Regions from separate parts of the Candidatus Filomicrobium marinum genome, predicted to be linked through region 2. Evidence: riboswitches for the same ligand, from Rfam matches in the RefSeq annotation. Region 2 holds a riboswitch; each other region holds the start of a gene.
The links. A riboswitch is a leader RNA that binds a small molecule or an ion and turns the genes downstream of it on or off. The one in region 2 is predicted to bind cobalamin.
Positions count from the first base shown of each region.

Region 1 (4,199 bases), 840 kb from region 2:
TTGACATCGACGTTCTTCGCGGGTGTCGGTGCGTCCTTAGACCGGTTTAGCGATGCGTGGAACACGTGGGTAACGGATGCGGCGAAACCGCAGATTGAAGCCATGCGGGACCCAATGACCGTTGATCTTGCGCATACCATCGAACTGCAGGCGCACACGACGGCCAGCCTGGACGAGGTTTCGACTGCATTGAACGAAGCTGAAATGGCGCTCTCTGTGATGCTGAGGGGGGCGTCAAAAGGGGCTGCCGCCGCGGCAGAGCGACTGAATCTTGCAGTTGCCGTCGCAGCATCCGTCATTCTGCTGGGTACCGTTCTCTTGGGTGCACTCGTTTACGTGAGCGTGTCGACGCGTCTGAAATCCCTTGCTGGTGTGACGGAACGTCTGGCGAAGCACGATATGACTGCTGAGCCGAAGGGTATAACGGATCGCGACGAAATCGGCCGCATGGCTGCCTCGCTCAAGGTCTTTAAGGACGGCATCATCCGCTCTCAGGAACATGAGCGTGAAGCCGCTGCGGAGCGCGAGAAGCTGCAGGTCGAGAACCGTAAGGCGATGATGCATCTTGCCGATGAGTTTGAAACCAAGGTTGGTTCCATCATCGAGTTCGTCGCCAGTGCATCCTCTCAGTTGCAATCGGCGGCAAGTACAATGGCGGCGGCTGCGGAAGAGACAAGCGCTCAATCGTCGTCCGTTGCCGCAGCCTCTGAGCAGGCCTCGGTAAACGTCAGAAGTGTCGCTAGCGTCACGGAAGAGATGGCAGGCGCTGTCCAGGAAATCGGTCGTCAGGCTGACGCGTCGTCTCGCAAGGCAAGCCACGCTGCCAAGGAGATCGACAATACGGTGGAACGCATTACGACATTGTCGCAAGCGGCCCATGAAATCGGTTCCGTCGTGACATTGATCCAGGAAATTGCGCAGCAGACGAACCTGCTCGCACTCAACGCCACGATCGAAGCAGCACGTGCGGGAGAGGCCGGCAAGGGCTTCGCCGTCGTCGCTCAGGAAGTGAAGGCTCTCGCCGAACAGACTGCGAAGGCAACTTCGGATATCTCCACGCAGATCCAAAACATCCAAACGGCAACGGAGGGCTCCACGGTGGCCATCAGTGCCTCGACAAATGCGATTGGCGAATTGAGCGAAATCGCGGCGTCGATTGCTGCTGCGGTCGAGGAGCAGGCTGCAGCGACGTCGGAAATCTCCCGCAACGTCATGCAGGCTGCGGAAGGAACGCGAGAAGTTTCCTCCAGCATTATCGGTGTCAATCAGGCTGCCAATGATTCTTCGTCAGCTGCATCGCAGGTCTTGAGTTCGTCGACCGAACTGTCGCGCCAGGCGGTGCATCTGAAGACGGAAGTCTCGAGTTTCCTCGATACGGTCCGTTCGGCAGCGTAGCTCCCTCGAAGAGATAAAAGGCAGAAGCTATCGGGAGGACCCGGCCATAGGCCCGGGTCCTCTTTTCGTTGGGGAACATTCCAGCCACACGCCAGACGTGTGCCCTTTCCGCCAGTCTCGAAGCGAGACTCCACATGTTGCGGCCTCGCGCAGATTGACTCTCCTACAGCCAACTGATTTGTTGCCTGCGCTATTGGTGTTCAGCGGGCTGAAGCCCACTGAATGAAAAGGGAACGCGGTCTCGCAAACATTTGCGATAAGCCGCGGCTGCCCCCGCAACTGTAAGCGGCGAGCGTCATCCTCAATCCACTGGGCTCTCCACTGTGTTTGGAGAACTGGGAAGGAAGGACCTGATGCGTCTGAGCTGCAAGCCAGGAGACCTGCCAGTGGCGTGTCGCCCATTCCTCGCGCGGGGCGCGCTTGGGAGCGGATGTCCGTTGTGGCGACCCATGTGAAGAGAAGCACGGGTTGAGCAATGGTTCTGCGGAGCAAGTCCGACTAGCGTGAATCTCGACAATGCGGCGTGAGCTTTGATTGCACCGACGCACGACGAGATATTTGTTGCCGGCCGAGAGCCGGATACCGATGACGTAGTCCACTTTCGATCGCGATTTCATTGATTGGCTCTGCCGCTTTTCGCACCGATCCAATGCGGGAAACGGAGTGGTCACGATGTTGATGAGAAAGAGTTTTAAAGGCGGAACAACAAGCGCCAATACGCTCAAGTGTTCTAGTTGGTTGGCGCTTACGGCGATAGTCGTTTTGCCAGCGTTAGCCAGTGAAGCGGCTCTCGCCCAAGAAGGCGAAATCATGCTGCCCGGAATCGTCATTTTTTCCGCGAACCGTACACCGACTGATGCAGCCGCTGTTGGTTCGTCGGTTTCTCTTATCACGCAGGAGGATCTTGAAAAGCAGTCGCGACCGTTTCTGCAGGACTACCTGGAGACGGTTCCCGGCGTGAATTTCACCCGCAATGGTCCGGCGGGATCCACCACCGGTATAACGATGCGCGGCGCCAATCAGAACTATGTAAAAATTCTGATCGACGGCATGGATATTAGCGACCCCTCCGCACCGCAGACGTCAGCAAGATTCGAGCACCTTCTGGTGGACGATTTTGCACGCATTGAAATCCTGAAAGGTTCGCAAAGCACGCTTTACGGTGGCGATGCCGTAGCTGGTGTCGTGTCCATAGATACGCGGCGCGCGACGAAGCTGGGGTATTCTCAATCGGTTGCGGCTGAATACGGCGCCTACAACACTTGGCGCGGCGCGACCACCGCGGGCTATGCGACAGATCGCGGAGATATCTCGTTCAGCCTTTTGGGAATTGATACCGAGGGCTTTTCCGCAGCGGACAATGCGCCGGAGGACGACGGCTACAATAATCTGACATTTTCCGGCCGCGGTGAAATGAAAGTCGCTGACGGCATCACAGTCTTCTTCGCAACGCGCGCCTTTAACGCAGAAGGCGAATACGATGCCTCTGGTCCGGTCGACAGCCCCATCGAGGAAGGTAAGACGTCTCAGTTCGCCGGTCGGGTCGGCACCAACATCGAGCTGTTCGAAGGACGCTTCAAAAATACCTTCGCGCTGCAAGGTATGAAGATCGAACGCGATGATGTGAGCAGCTCGGTGTTTGCCCCGGTGACTTGGTACAATGGTGACCGCGTTAAGGCCGAGTACAACGGCGTCATCAGCTTTAACGAGTCTCTTTCGCTTCTTGCTGGCGCCGACTGGGAGGAAACCGGAGCGGAGTCTTTTAACGCTCCTGGAAAGCGCGACGAGGCCAACATCTTCGGCACCTTCGCCCAGCTGATGGTCGAACCCATCGACAACTTGACGCTCACGTTTGGCGGCCGCATTGATGACCATAGCGAATTCGGCAACTTCAATACACATCGGCTCACGGCCGCTTATCTCTTCACAGAGACCGACACCAAAATTCGTGCCAGCCACTCAACGGGCTTCCGCACGCCCAGCCTGAATGAACTCTACGGTCCATTTGGCGCTAATCCCGATCTAAACCCGGAAGAAAGCGTGAGCTGGGATGCGGGCATCGAGCAGGGCTTTTTCGATGGCCGTGCCACTCTGGGCGTGACCTATTTTGAACTCGATACCGAGAACCTGATTGCCTATACGACCGGATATATGAACGTGCCGGGCGTTACTTATCGCAACGGCGTGGAGATTGCGGCGAGCGCCTTCCTGACAGATCGCGTGGCCATCAGTGCGGCCTATACGTTTACGGAGACGGAGCGGGAGAATGGACTTCCGCTACCGCGTGTGCCACGTCACAATTTTGCATTCGGCATCGATGCGCAGCCGCTGGATAAGCTTAAGCTCAATGTCACAGCGAAATACGTGACGGAGAACGTGGATGAGATCTTCGGATTGGGCATCGTGCCACTCGATGATTACCTGCTGCTGAATGCAAAGGTGTCTTACGAATTCCGGCCTGGCATGGAAGCGTACATCCGCGGCGAAAACCTGCTCGACGAGGACTATCAGACCGCCTATGGCTACGGCACATCCGATCTGGCGATTTATGGCGGCTTGCGCATGGACCTTTGGCCGGACTGAACGCTTGGGGGCAACCATGCGCTTGCGTCAGCTAAGCGCATGGTACGCGGCGCTCGGTGTGCTGCTAGCTCTTTCCTTCCCGCTCCCGGGAATAGCGTCCGCTGAGAGCGATAACCGTGACCCGACGGCACCTCGTCGGGTCATTTCCATGAACCTCTGTACAGACCAGCTCGCGATGATGATCGCGGCGCCGGGACAGCTCTACTCAGTATCGAATTTGG
Region 1 covers NZ_LN829119.1:1,838,803-1,843,001, forward strand. Annotated here, with positions in the region: gene YBN1229_RS08660 (methyl-accepting chemotaxis protein) at 1-1,395, shown strand, start outside; cobalamin riboswitch at 1,573-1,797, shown strand; gene YBN1229_RS08665 (TonB-dependent receptor plug domain-containing protein) at 2,068-3,978, shown strand; gene YBN1229_RS08670 (ABC transporter substrate-binding protein) at 3,995-4,199, shown strand, end outside.
Region 1: linked by a shared signal. The riboswitch ahead of YBN1229_RS08665 (TonB-dependent receptor plug domain-containing protein) and the one ahead of YBN1229_RS12600 (TonB-dependent receptor) in region 2 are both predicted to bind cobalamin.

Region 2 (4,199 bases):
CCGCGCTGGTTTTCTCGTTTTTTGAAGTGTTTCCACATTACCCGGTTGGGGTTTCCGAGGTTCATTTCATTCTCGGCTCGACGCTCTTTCTGATATTCGGAGCCGCGCCCGCTGCCATTGGATTGGCACTTGGCCTGTTGATCCAGGGACTGCTTTTCGCACCGTTCGATTTGCCACAGTACGGGATGAACGTGACCACGCTTCTGGTTCCTCTCTTTGCCGTAGCAGCATTGGCCGAACGCATCATTCCAGCAAAGACTCCCTATGTTGATCTCACATACCGTCAGACACTCGCGCTCTCAACGGCCTACCAGAGCGGTGTTGTGCTTTGGGTTGGCTTCTGGGCGCTCTACGGACATGGATTTGCTGCCGACAATCTCAACGCGATCGCGATGTTTGGCGGTGCTTATCTTCTGGTCATCGTGGTTGAGCCGTTGGCGGACCTGGCCGTTCTTGCCATCGCCAAGACATTGCATGGCTTCAGGGATTCCGGCCTTGTCACGCCGCGCCTTCATCATGCGGCCTGAGATTGAAAACCTTTATATGGGCCGCACGGGCATCGTTACGTGCGGCCCCAAAGGCAAACTATGACCGAATTGCTTCTCGTTGGGATTGGAACCGGAAATCCGGAACATCTGACGTTGCAGGCTGTGCGCGCGCTCAATAGCGCCGATCTGATTTTGATCCCACGAAAGGGAAAGAACAAAGCCGACTTGGCGGAGTTGAGACGCACGATATGCGAAGAGGTCATCAGCAACCCCGCAACCCAGATCGTGGAATTCGAACTCCCGAAACGTGACGCCGATAATCCCAATTATCGCCAAGGCGTGGACGACTGGCATGATGCGATTGCATCGGTATGGGCAGAAGCAATGGATGGCCTGCCGGATCAGGCGCGTGTCGCGTTGCTCGTCTGGGGTGATCCTTCACTTTACGATAGTACGATGCGCATAGCCGCGCGCCTCAAACCTGCGCCGGAGATATCCGTTATTCCAGGCATCACCTCGATGCAGGGTCTGACAGCCGCACATAAAATTCCACTCAACACCATTGGCACGCCCGTCCTGATCACAACGGGACGGCGCTTGCGCGAAGAGGGCTGGCCGGATGGCGCGGATCGTTTGCTGGTCATGCTGGATGGGGAGTGCAGCTTTCAGCATATCCCGTCAGATGGGGTGATGATCTGGTGGGGCGCATACGTTGGCATGCGGGAAGAAATTCTCTTGAGCGGCGCCTTACGCGAGATGATGGATGAAATCGTTGAGACGCGTGCTGCCGCACGGGCGCATCATGGCTGGATCATGGACATCTATCTGCTGAGCCGTGAGCCTGAAGGTGATGGGGAAAGCGCGTAGGAGCGTTGCATTCCTGTCCCCCTCTGTTCATAGCCTCTGTGTACCGCAGATTTAGCGTTGACATCCGTTTCAATCTAACGCGTTTTAAGAGGCGTAACGGTTTCGCTACGTGCGCGAGCATGTAGATGACGAAGAGGGAACACGGTGAGGTACCTTAGCGTATCAACGCCGTGGCTGCGCCCGCAACTGTAAGCGGCAAGTCTCCTCCAAACATGCCACTGGCGCTTCGCGTTGAAGCCCGGGAAGGTCGGAGAGAGATGTTCGAGCCGCGAGCCAGGAGACCTGCCGTTGCGAGTCGCCCTTTCACCGTGCGGGCCGCGCGGATGAACGGACCACCCGAGTGGCGACTGATGTGCAACCGATTGGGAGCAGCGTCAGGCATGCCTAGGGTCTTGAAAACTCACTGACAGACTTAAAAGAACCGCGCAGTTCAACACGCGCGCGCCTGTGTCGTTGCAACCTGTTGCCGCGGCCAGCGTGGCTGCTCTGCGTGGGCTAGGAAGTGTCCGCCGTTTCTCCCGTCCATAGTCTGTGACGGGATCATCATGTCGAATGTCCTTGGAATACCTTCACTACACGCTTCGCGTTTGAGCCTATTAGCACTTGCCGTCGTCGCCCCCGGCTTCGCTGGCAAAGCCATGTCGCAAACTGCGCCAGCAGCCAATGAGGCGGTGGAACTCCCCACCATCGAAGTGACGACGCAGCAAACCTCTTCGGCGAACCCAAAGCAGAAAAAGCCTCAGGCCGGGGCAACAGCGGTGTCGCAACCGATCCCGACAACTCTCGCCGAAACGGCATCCGCCAGCACGGGGCAGGGAGAAACGAAACCTGGCTTGAACCTCGATGCACCCGCTGCAACAGGCAGTCGGCTTGGGCTGACGCCGCTGGAGACGCCAGCGAGCGTGGAGATCATTCCCGCGCAATCCATTCGCGAGCGTGGACAGCAGTCTGTCACAGAAGCAGTCACCCAGAACGCCACCGGCTTTACATCTGCCGCAGCTCCCGGCAACGGCGGCAGCAGTCTCACGGCTCGTGGGTTCGTCGGCCATGGTTCGGTGATGCAGCTTTACGATGGCACGCGTCTTTATGTGGGCTCGGGCACCGTTTCGTTTCCCTTCGACACGTGGTCGGCCGAACGCATTGAAGTGCTCCGTGGTCCGGCCTCTGTTCTTTATGGAGAAGGCGCAATCGGCGGCGTCGTCAACGTCGTGCCGAAAAAGCCGACCGACTATTTTACGCATGAAGCCGAGATCGCGATCGGCACCGAAGCCACGAAACGCTTCGGCATTGGTTCTGGCGGCCCGATCAGTGACAGTCTCGCCTATCGCTTCGATGCCAGCGGCATCAAGTCTGACGGCTGGCTCGATGACGAGGGAGACTTCAGCTCAATCGCGGTGTCTGGAGCTCTGCGGTGGCGCCCGACGAGCGACTTGTCCTTCACCGTTTCACAAGACTACGGCGATCAGTCCCCTCTGCGCTACTGGGGCACGCCGCTCATCAACGGCACGGTGCCGGACAGCATTCGCTTCAAGAGTTACAACGTCCGCGACAGCGACGTTCACTACCGGGATAACTGGACCCAGTTCAAGACGGAGTGGAAACCGGCAGATTGGATTGAACTGAGCAACACCGCCTACCGTCTGACCAGCAACCGTCACTGGCGCAACGTCGAGTCCTATGCGTACAACGCGGGCCGTATAGATCGGTCCTCCTATATCGAGATCTTTCATGATCAGGAGCAGATCGGAAATCGGTTGGATGCCACGGTCCGCACTGCTCTTCCGGGCGGCGTCAAGAACGAGATGGTGGTCGGCTTTGACGTCAACCGCATCGATTTCCGCCACACGAACAATTCTCCATACAGCGGCGCATCCGATGTCGATCCGTTCAACCCGCATCCGGGCTGGTTCATAAACACGGACGGTACACGTCCGAAGTTCGATACCGAGACCTCGCAGTATGCGCTCTTCGCCGAGGATCGGCTGAAGCTGTCCAACCAACTTTCGCTCGTGGCTGGCATCCGCCTCGACCGGCCGACGATGGAGCGGCACGATCTCATAACCGGAGAACGCTTCACGAAGGAGTTTTCAAACGTCACATGGCGGGCGGGCGCGGTTTACAGCCCGCTGCCGGGGCTTGCGTTTTACGGGCAGTATGCGACGGGCGTCGATCCCATTGGAGGACTGATCACGCTCAGCAAATCAAACGCTGAGTACGATCTTGCAACGGGGCGTCAGATTGAAATCGGCGTAAAACAATCGTTCTGGAACGGACGAGGCGAATGGACCCTGGCAGGCTACGACATCGAGAAGAAGAACCTTCTCTCGCGCGACCCTGACAATCCGGACATCGTCCAGCAGGTTGGTCGGCAATCTTCGCGTGGCGTTGAAGCTTCGCTTGCCCTGCAGCTCACCGACACGCTCCGATATGAGGGCAACGTCGCATTGCTCGAGGCGCGCTATGATGAGTACATCGGCTCAGGCGGAATCAACTACGCCGGCAAGCGCCCGAGGAACGTGCCGGAGCAGGTCATCAATAGCTGGCTGACTTGGGCATTTCTTCCCGATTGGGAAGCCCGCATCGGCGCACAGTGGGTTGGCTCCATCTACAGTGACGATGCCAACCTCGTGGAGCGCCCCGACTTCACGGTCGTTAACCTGGGTCTCGACTATCACGTGACCGAAAAGAGCGCAGTTTCCCTGCGCGTCTTCAACGTCTTCGACGAGGTCTATACGACGGGCGGGAGCACAACCGAGTGGCAACTTGCACCCCCGCGCTCGGCTGAATTGAGCTACCGGATCAAGTACTGACATGATCCGGCTTGAAGGACCCCGCGCCTTCACC
Region 2 covers NZ_LN829119.1:2,678,805-2,683,003, forward strand. Annotated here, with positions in the region: gene YBN1229_RS12590 (energy-coupling factor ABC transporter permease) at 1-527, shown strand, start outside; gene cobF (precorrin-6A synthase (deacetylating)) at 588-1,355, shown strand; cobalamin riboswitch at 1,436-1,659, shown strand; gene YBN1229_RS12600 (TonB-dependent receptor) at 1,901-4,165, shown strand; gene YBN1229_RS12605 (PepSY domain-containing protein) at 4,167-4,199, shown strand, end outside.

Region 3 (4,199 bases), 690 kb from region 2:
AATGTTGGAGCAGATCAAGGGCGGGAGAGCGGTCGCAAAATACCATTTCGACCAAATCGAAAGAACGGCTGTGCGCGGGGTGTTCCCATACGTTTGGTTGAAACTTTCTACGATCGCATCCAACCAGCAATCGTCCAGCGCGTCCCGTACTGAACGGCTCGCTTGCTCCGAACGCCCGACGACAAGGTGAGGACGTAGGTGTTCCAGATCGCCCACGAAAATGGCGTCCAGAGATTTGCCGAACGTTTCAAGTGAATTCAATACCGTCATTGCCCGCCTCATCCTCACATACGTTCGCAGGGCGAACCTTGGACGCTCGCCCCGCGAAGAAGCTAGAAACGCATCCGAAGTGACGCGTCGACGGTACGGCCAACCCCGTAATAGCAAGAGTAGGTGGAATCGCAGTTTGTGACGTAGCGCTCGTCTGTCAGGTTCTTGGCATTGACAGCGAATTCCCAGTTCTCGAACTCTGGAGAAATCGTTCCGAGATCGTAACGCACCGTAGCGTCATAGAGCGTAAACGCGGGCACATAGAACGTATTGAGAGTATCGCCTGCCGCTTCTCCGAAAAATCGGACACCGCCTCCAATTGTCAGGCCACGGAATGCCCCTTCGAAGAACGTGTACGATCCCCATAGTGACGCCTGATGCGCTGGAACGGAGGTAAAGCTTTTACCGCCTGCCCCTTTTTGGTTTGTCTTTGTGACTTCACTGTCCAGATAGGTGTAGGCGGCAGCAAAATTCCAACCACTCTCAAGGGATGCGCGGACTTCGAGTTCCGCCCCTCGCACCGCGACTTCGCCGGTTTGCGTCGCAAACCCCGGATTCGCAAGGTCCGGCGTTCGTACGTTCTGTTGCGTGATGTCGAACACCGACGCGGTGAAGAGAGCGTTCACACCGGGTGGCATGAATTTGATCCCCACCTCGCTTTGTTCGCCCGTTGTCGGTTCAAACGGATTGCCCCCAGCATCGGACCCCGTGAGGGGAAAGAACGATTCTGAATAGCTGACAAATGGCGCAAACCCGTTCGCAAAGCGGTAGATGGCACCGAGTTGATGCGTAAACGCCTTATCTTCTTTTGGAGTGTGGATCGGGGCCCCGAAGTTGCCTGTTACGGGATCTCTCGCCAGGGTTTCTTGATTGAGCTCAGCCCAGTCATGGCGAATACCTGCGGTGACTGTCAGGCCACCGACGGAAATGGCGTCTTGAAGATACAGGCCCGCTTGCGTGAGATCCTGATAACGCTTCGAGGTAATCGGATTGGATCGCAGAGGCTGACCATAGACCGGATTGTATAGATCAAGCGAATAGAGACTTGCCCGGTTTACGCCTTGCCCCTGATAGTTCGGGATTGCCGCGTAATCGAATCCAACCAGCAATTTGTGGTCCAGTGGACCGGTCGAGAAATTACCATGCAGGCGGCTGTCAACCTGATAGGTATTGATCACGTAATCAGCGTCAAACATCTGCCGACGTGTTGACGTTGGGCCGCTCGGGCTGCCCATTCCCATAACTTCGGACAATGCGATGTCGATGTGCCGGTAGGCTGCATTTTGCTCAAACGACCAAACGTTATCGAAGCGGTGTTTGAACTCGTATCCGATCTTGAAGGATGTCTTGCTGGTGTCGTGATATCCGGGTTCACCGAGGAACAGTTCCCGCGGGATATATTGGCCGTTCGGTCCAGGAAGGATTGTGCCTTCGCGTGGCAGCGCCTGTTGCACCGTCAGACTCGGATCGTGCTGATAGCTTGAAAGCAGCGTGAAGGTCGTGTCCGCGTTCGGCCTAAAGGTAAGCGCCGGAGCGACGTAGAGGCGATCGTTTTCCGTGTAGTCGACCTCACCATCGGCCAGCCTTCCGAGAGCGGTCATACGATAGGTGAGCACACGGCCGTTTCCGATCGGACCACCGAAGTCGACCCCGGTTTGAAACTTGCTGTGAGTCCCAGCCTGTAGGACGACCTCCGTGAAAGCCTCATCGGTTGGCCGCTTGCTCGTCAGGTCCAGCAAGCCTCCGGGGCTCCCCTGTCCGTAGAGCATCGACGCGGGTCCTTTAAGGAGGTTCACGCGTTCCAAACCATAAGGTTCAATAGCCCAATTGCTATCATGCTGCTTCAGGCCATCGAGGTATTGGTAGACGAGGAAACCCCGGACGAGAGCTTGTTCTCGGGTAAGAAAATTTCCCGAGAAATAATAGCTATTCACACCGGACGTGTATTGCAGTGCCTCTAACACGCTCTGTGCGTTGCGTTCTTCAATCTCCGCTTTACTCACCGTTGAAATGGAGCGCGGCGTGTCGAGAACCGATCCTGGCGTCTTTGTTCCGACACCGCTCATCGTCGCGACGAATCCCGAGGTCCCTGGGTCGTTGCGATTTTGCGGAGGTGCAGTGTTTGAGAGACCAGAATCGTTGATCTGGTCAAAGCTTTGCGTGGGAGCTGCTGTGCTCGCGGAACTCGTCGCATTGACCGATGGAGAGGGCTGCTGAGTTTGGCTGGCAGGCGCAATAACCGTTACAGGAGGTAGCGTGGCCGACTGTGAAACCGCCTCTTGGGCGGAGGCAGTATTGTGGCTGGCGATGAGAGAAATGAAGGTGACGGTGAGCGGCGTTATCCAGCCGCAATTATCCGCTCGCTTGAGGAGCGATACTGATCCCGGAAACATTGATACCTGCGTGCATTCGTAGGTGGCACGTCAGCGCGAATTAGACCGCACACTTCCGGCTATGCCGAAAAAATGTGCCACCCTTGGAACACCCCGCCCAATGAGCTTCGCGCGTGACCACGACTGACGGCAGGTCTCCTGGCTCGCGGACTTACGCTCCATCGCCTTCCCAGGAGAAATCCCAGTGGCATTTGATGGAAAGCTAACCGCTCACAGTTGCGGGGGCAGCTCCGGCTTTGGGGTATCTCTCCCGTCCGGATTCCCATTTCATTCCTTTGAGGAAACCGTCGAGCGTTAACAGAAATTAAATATAGAGTTTAAGCAAGCGTTGGGACGAACTCGGAACAACGGATGGTAGACGCATGTGCCTCTTGGGCCACACGTAAGGCACAGGGCGTAATCGCCCCACCTCGGCGGTAATGACATCTACTCGGAAAGAGAGTGTTGGATTGATGCTGCCCCTCGGACGCTACCTCGACCGGCTCCGTCGTCCACCGGATTAACGCGGGAACACCCGCCCCGCCATGCACCAAGACAATTGGGGGGAATCATTACATGTTTGGGATGGTGCCCAGGGCCGGGGAACCTGATCCGCGCCGCATCAATGACTTAGCAGTCGGTGGGGAACCGAAATCTTCTACCCCATTACAGGCTTTTCCGATGCCTAGTTCCCCACCCAATGATGTGTGTTGGGGGAATCTCCTTCGGTCGAGGCGTTTGAGCGCCCGCTTATTACAGCAAGTCCCCGAACATTGCTGCTCCGCCAACCGATTTGATCACACTGACGTTGGTCGCTCGCTTGCCCGTGGAATGAATCTCGAGCGTTGCAATTGTCCAAGCACATGCCCCCCGGGGTTAAGTTGCACTCGCACCTCGTCACTGCGTTACCTCTCGTGTTGGCCTACGCGGTTGAAAGCGTCGACGAGATCGACCGATAAGGCGACCCTCAAGCAGGGAGCCTGACGGGAAATCGCCAATTAAGTGTGCGGCAGATCTAAGAGCTGGCGATCCCGGCAGAACTATAACAATTGAGCTAGTTCAAAAGCTTAGAGGCCAGTGGGACAGAGCATTGCGCCACTATGTTTCGGGCGATTTCGCACATTACTGTCCCAGCCCGCCGCTGAGACCACATTCCCTCGCTCCAGGTGTACCCCGAGCGGGTCCTGTTTCAGCTGATCTTATCCTTCACTTCGTGCCAGACTTCGGACACGCCTTCTAGCCACCAAAGGGCTTGGCTTTTTGTCGGGTTCGTTTTGCCAAATATGGCAGATATGGATGCAGCGGCGCATAACGGGCTCCGCGCGCAGAATTCCATGCGGAGTGGGTAGTACTCTTTCCCTTGTTCGAATATCGACTATTGTCAGCCCCATGACAATTCAACAGGTCCAAAGGACCGGCTCCTGACAATGTACCTTAAGGAACTACACGTTACGAACTTTAGGAATGTTGGCAATGGCCAACCGCTTTGCGTGCCGTTTCAGCAGGGTCTCAACCTCATCGTTGGGGAGAACGACGCCGGCAAAACCGGGCTTATTG
Region 3 covers NZ_LN829119.1:1,993,547-1,997,745, reverse strand. Annotated here, with positions in the region: gene fhuF (siderophore-iron reductase FhuF) at 1-270, opposite strand, end outside; gene YBN1229_RS09400 (TonB-dependent siderophore receptor) at 333-2,663, opposite strand; cobalamin riboswitch at 2,775-2,967, opposite strand; gene YBN1229_RS09395 (ATP-dependent nuclease) at 4,070-4,199, shown strand, end outside.
Region 3: linked by a shared signal. The riboswitch ahead of YBN1229_RS09400 (TonB-dependent siderophore receptor) and the one ahead of YBN1229_RS12600 (TonB-dependent receptor) in region 2 are both predicted to bind cobalamin.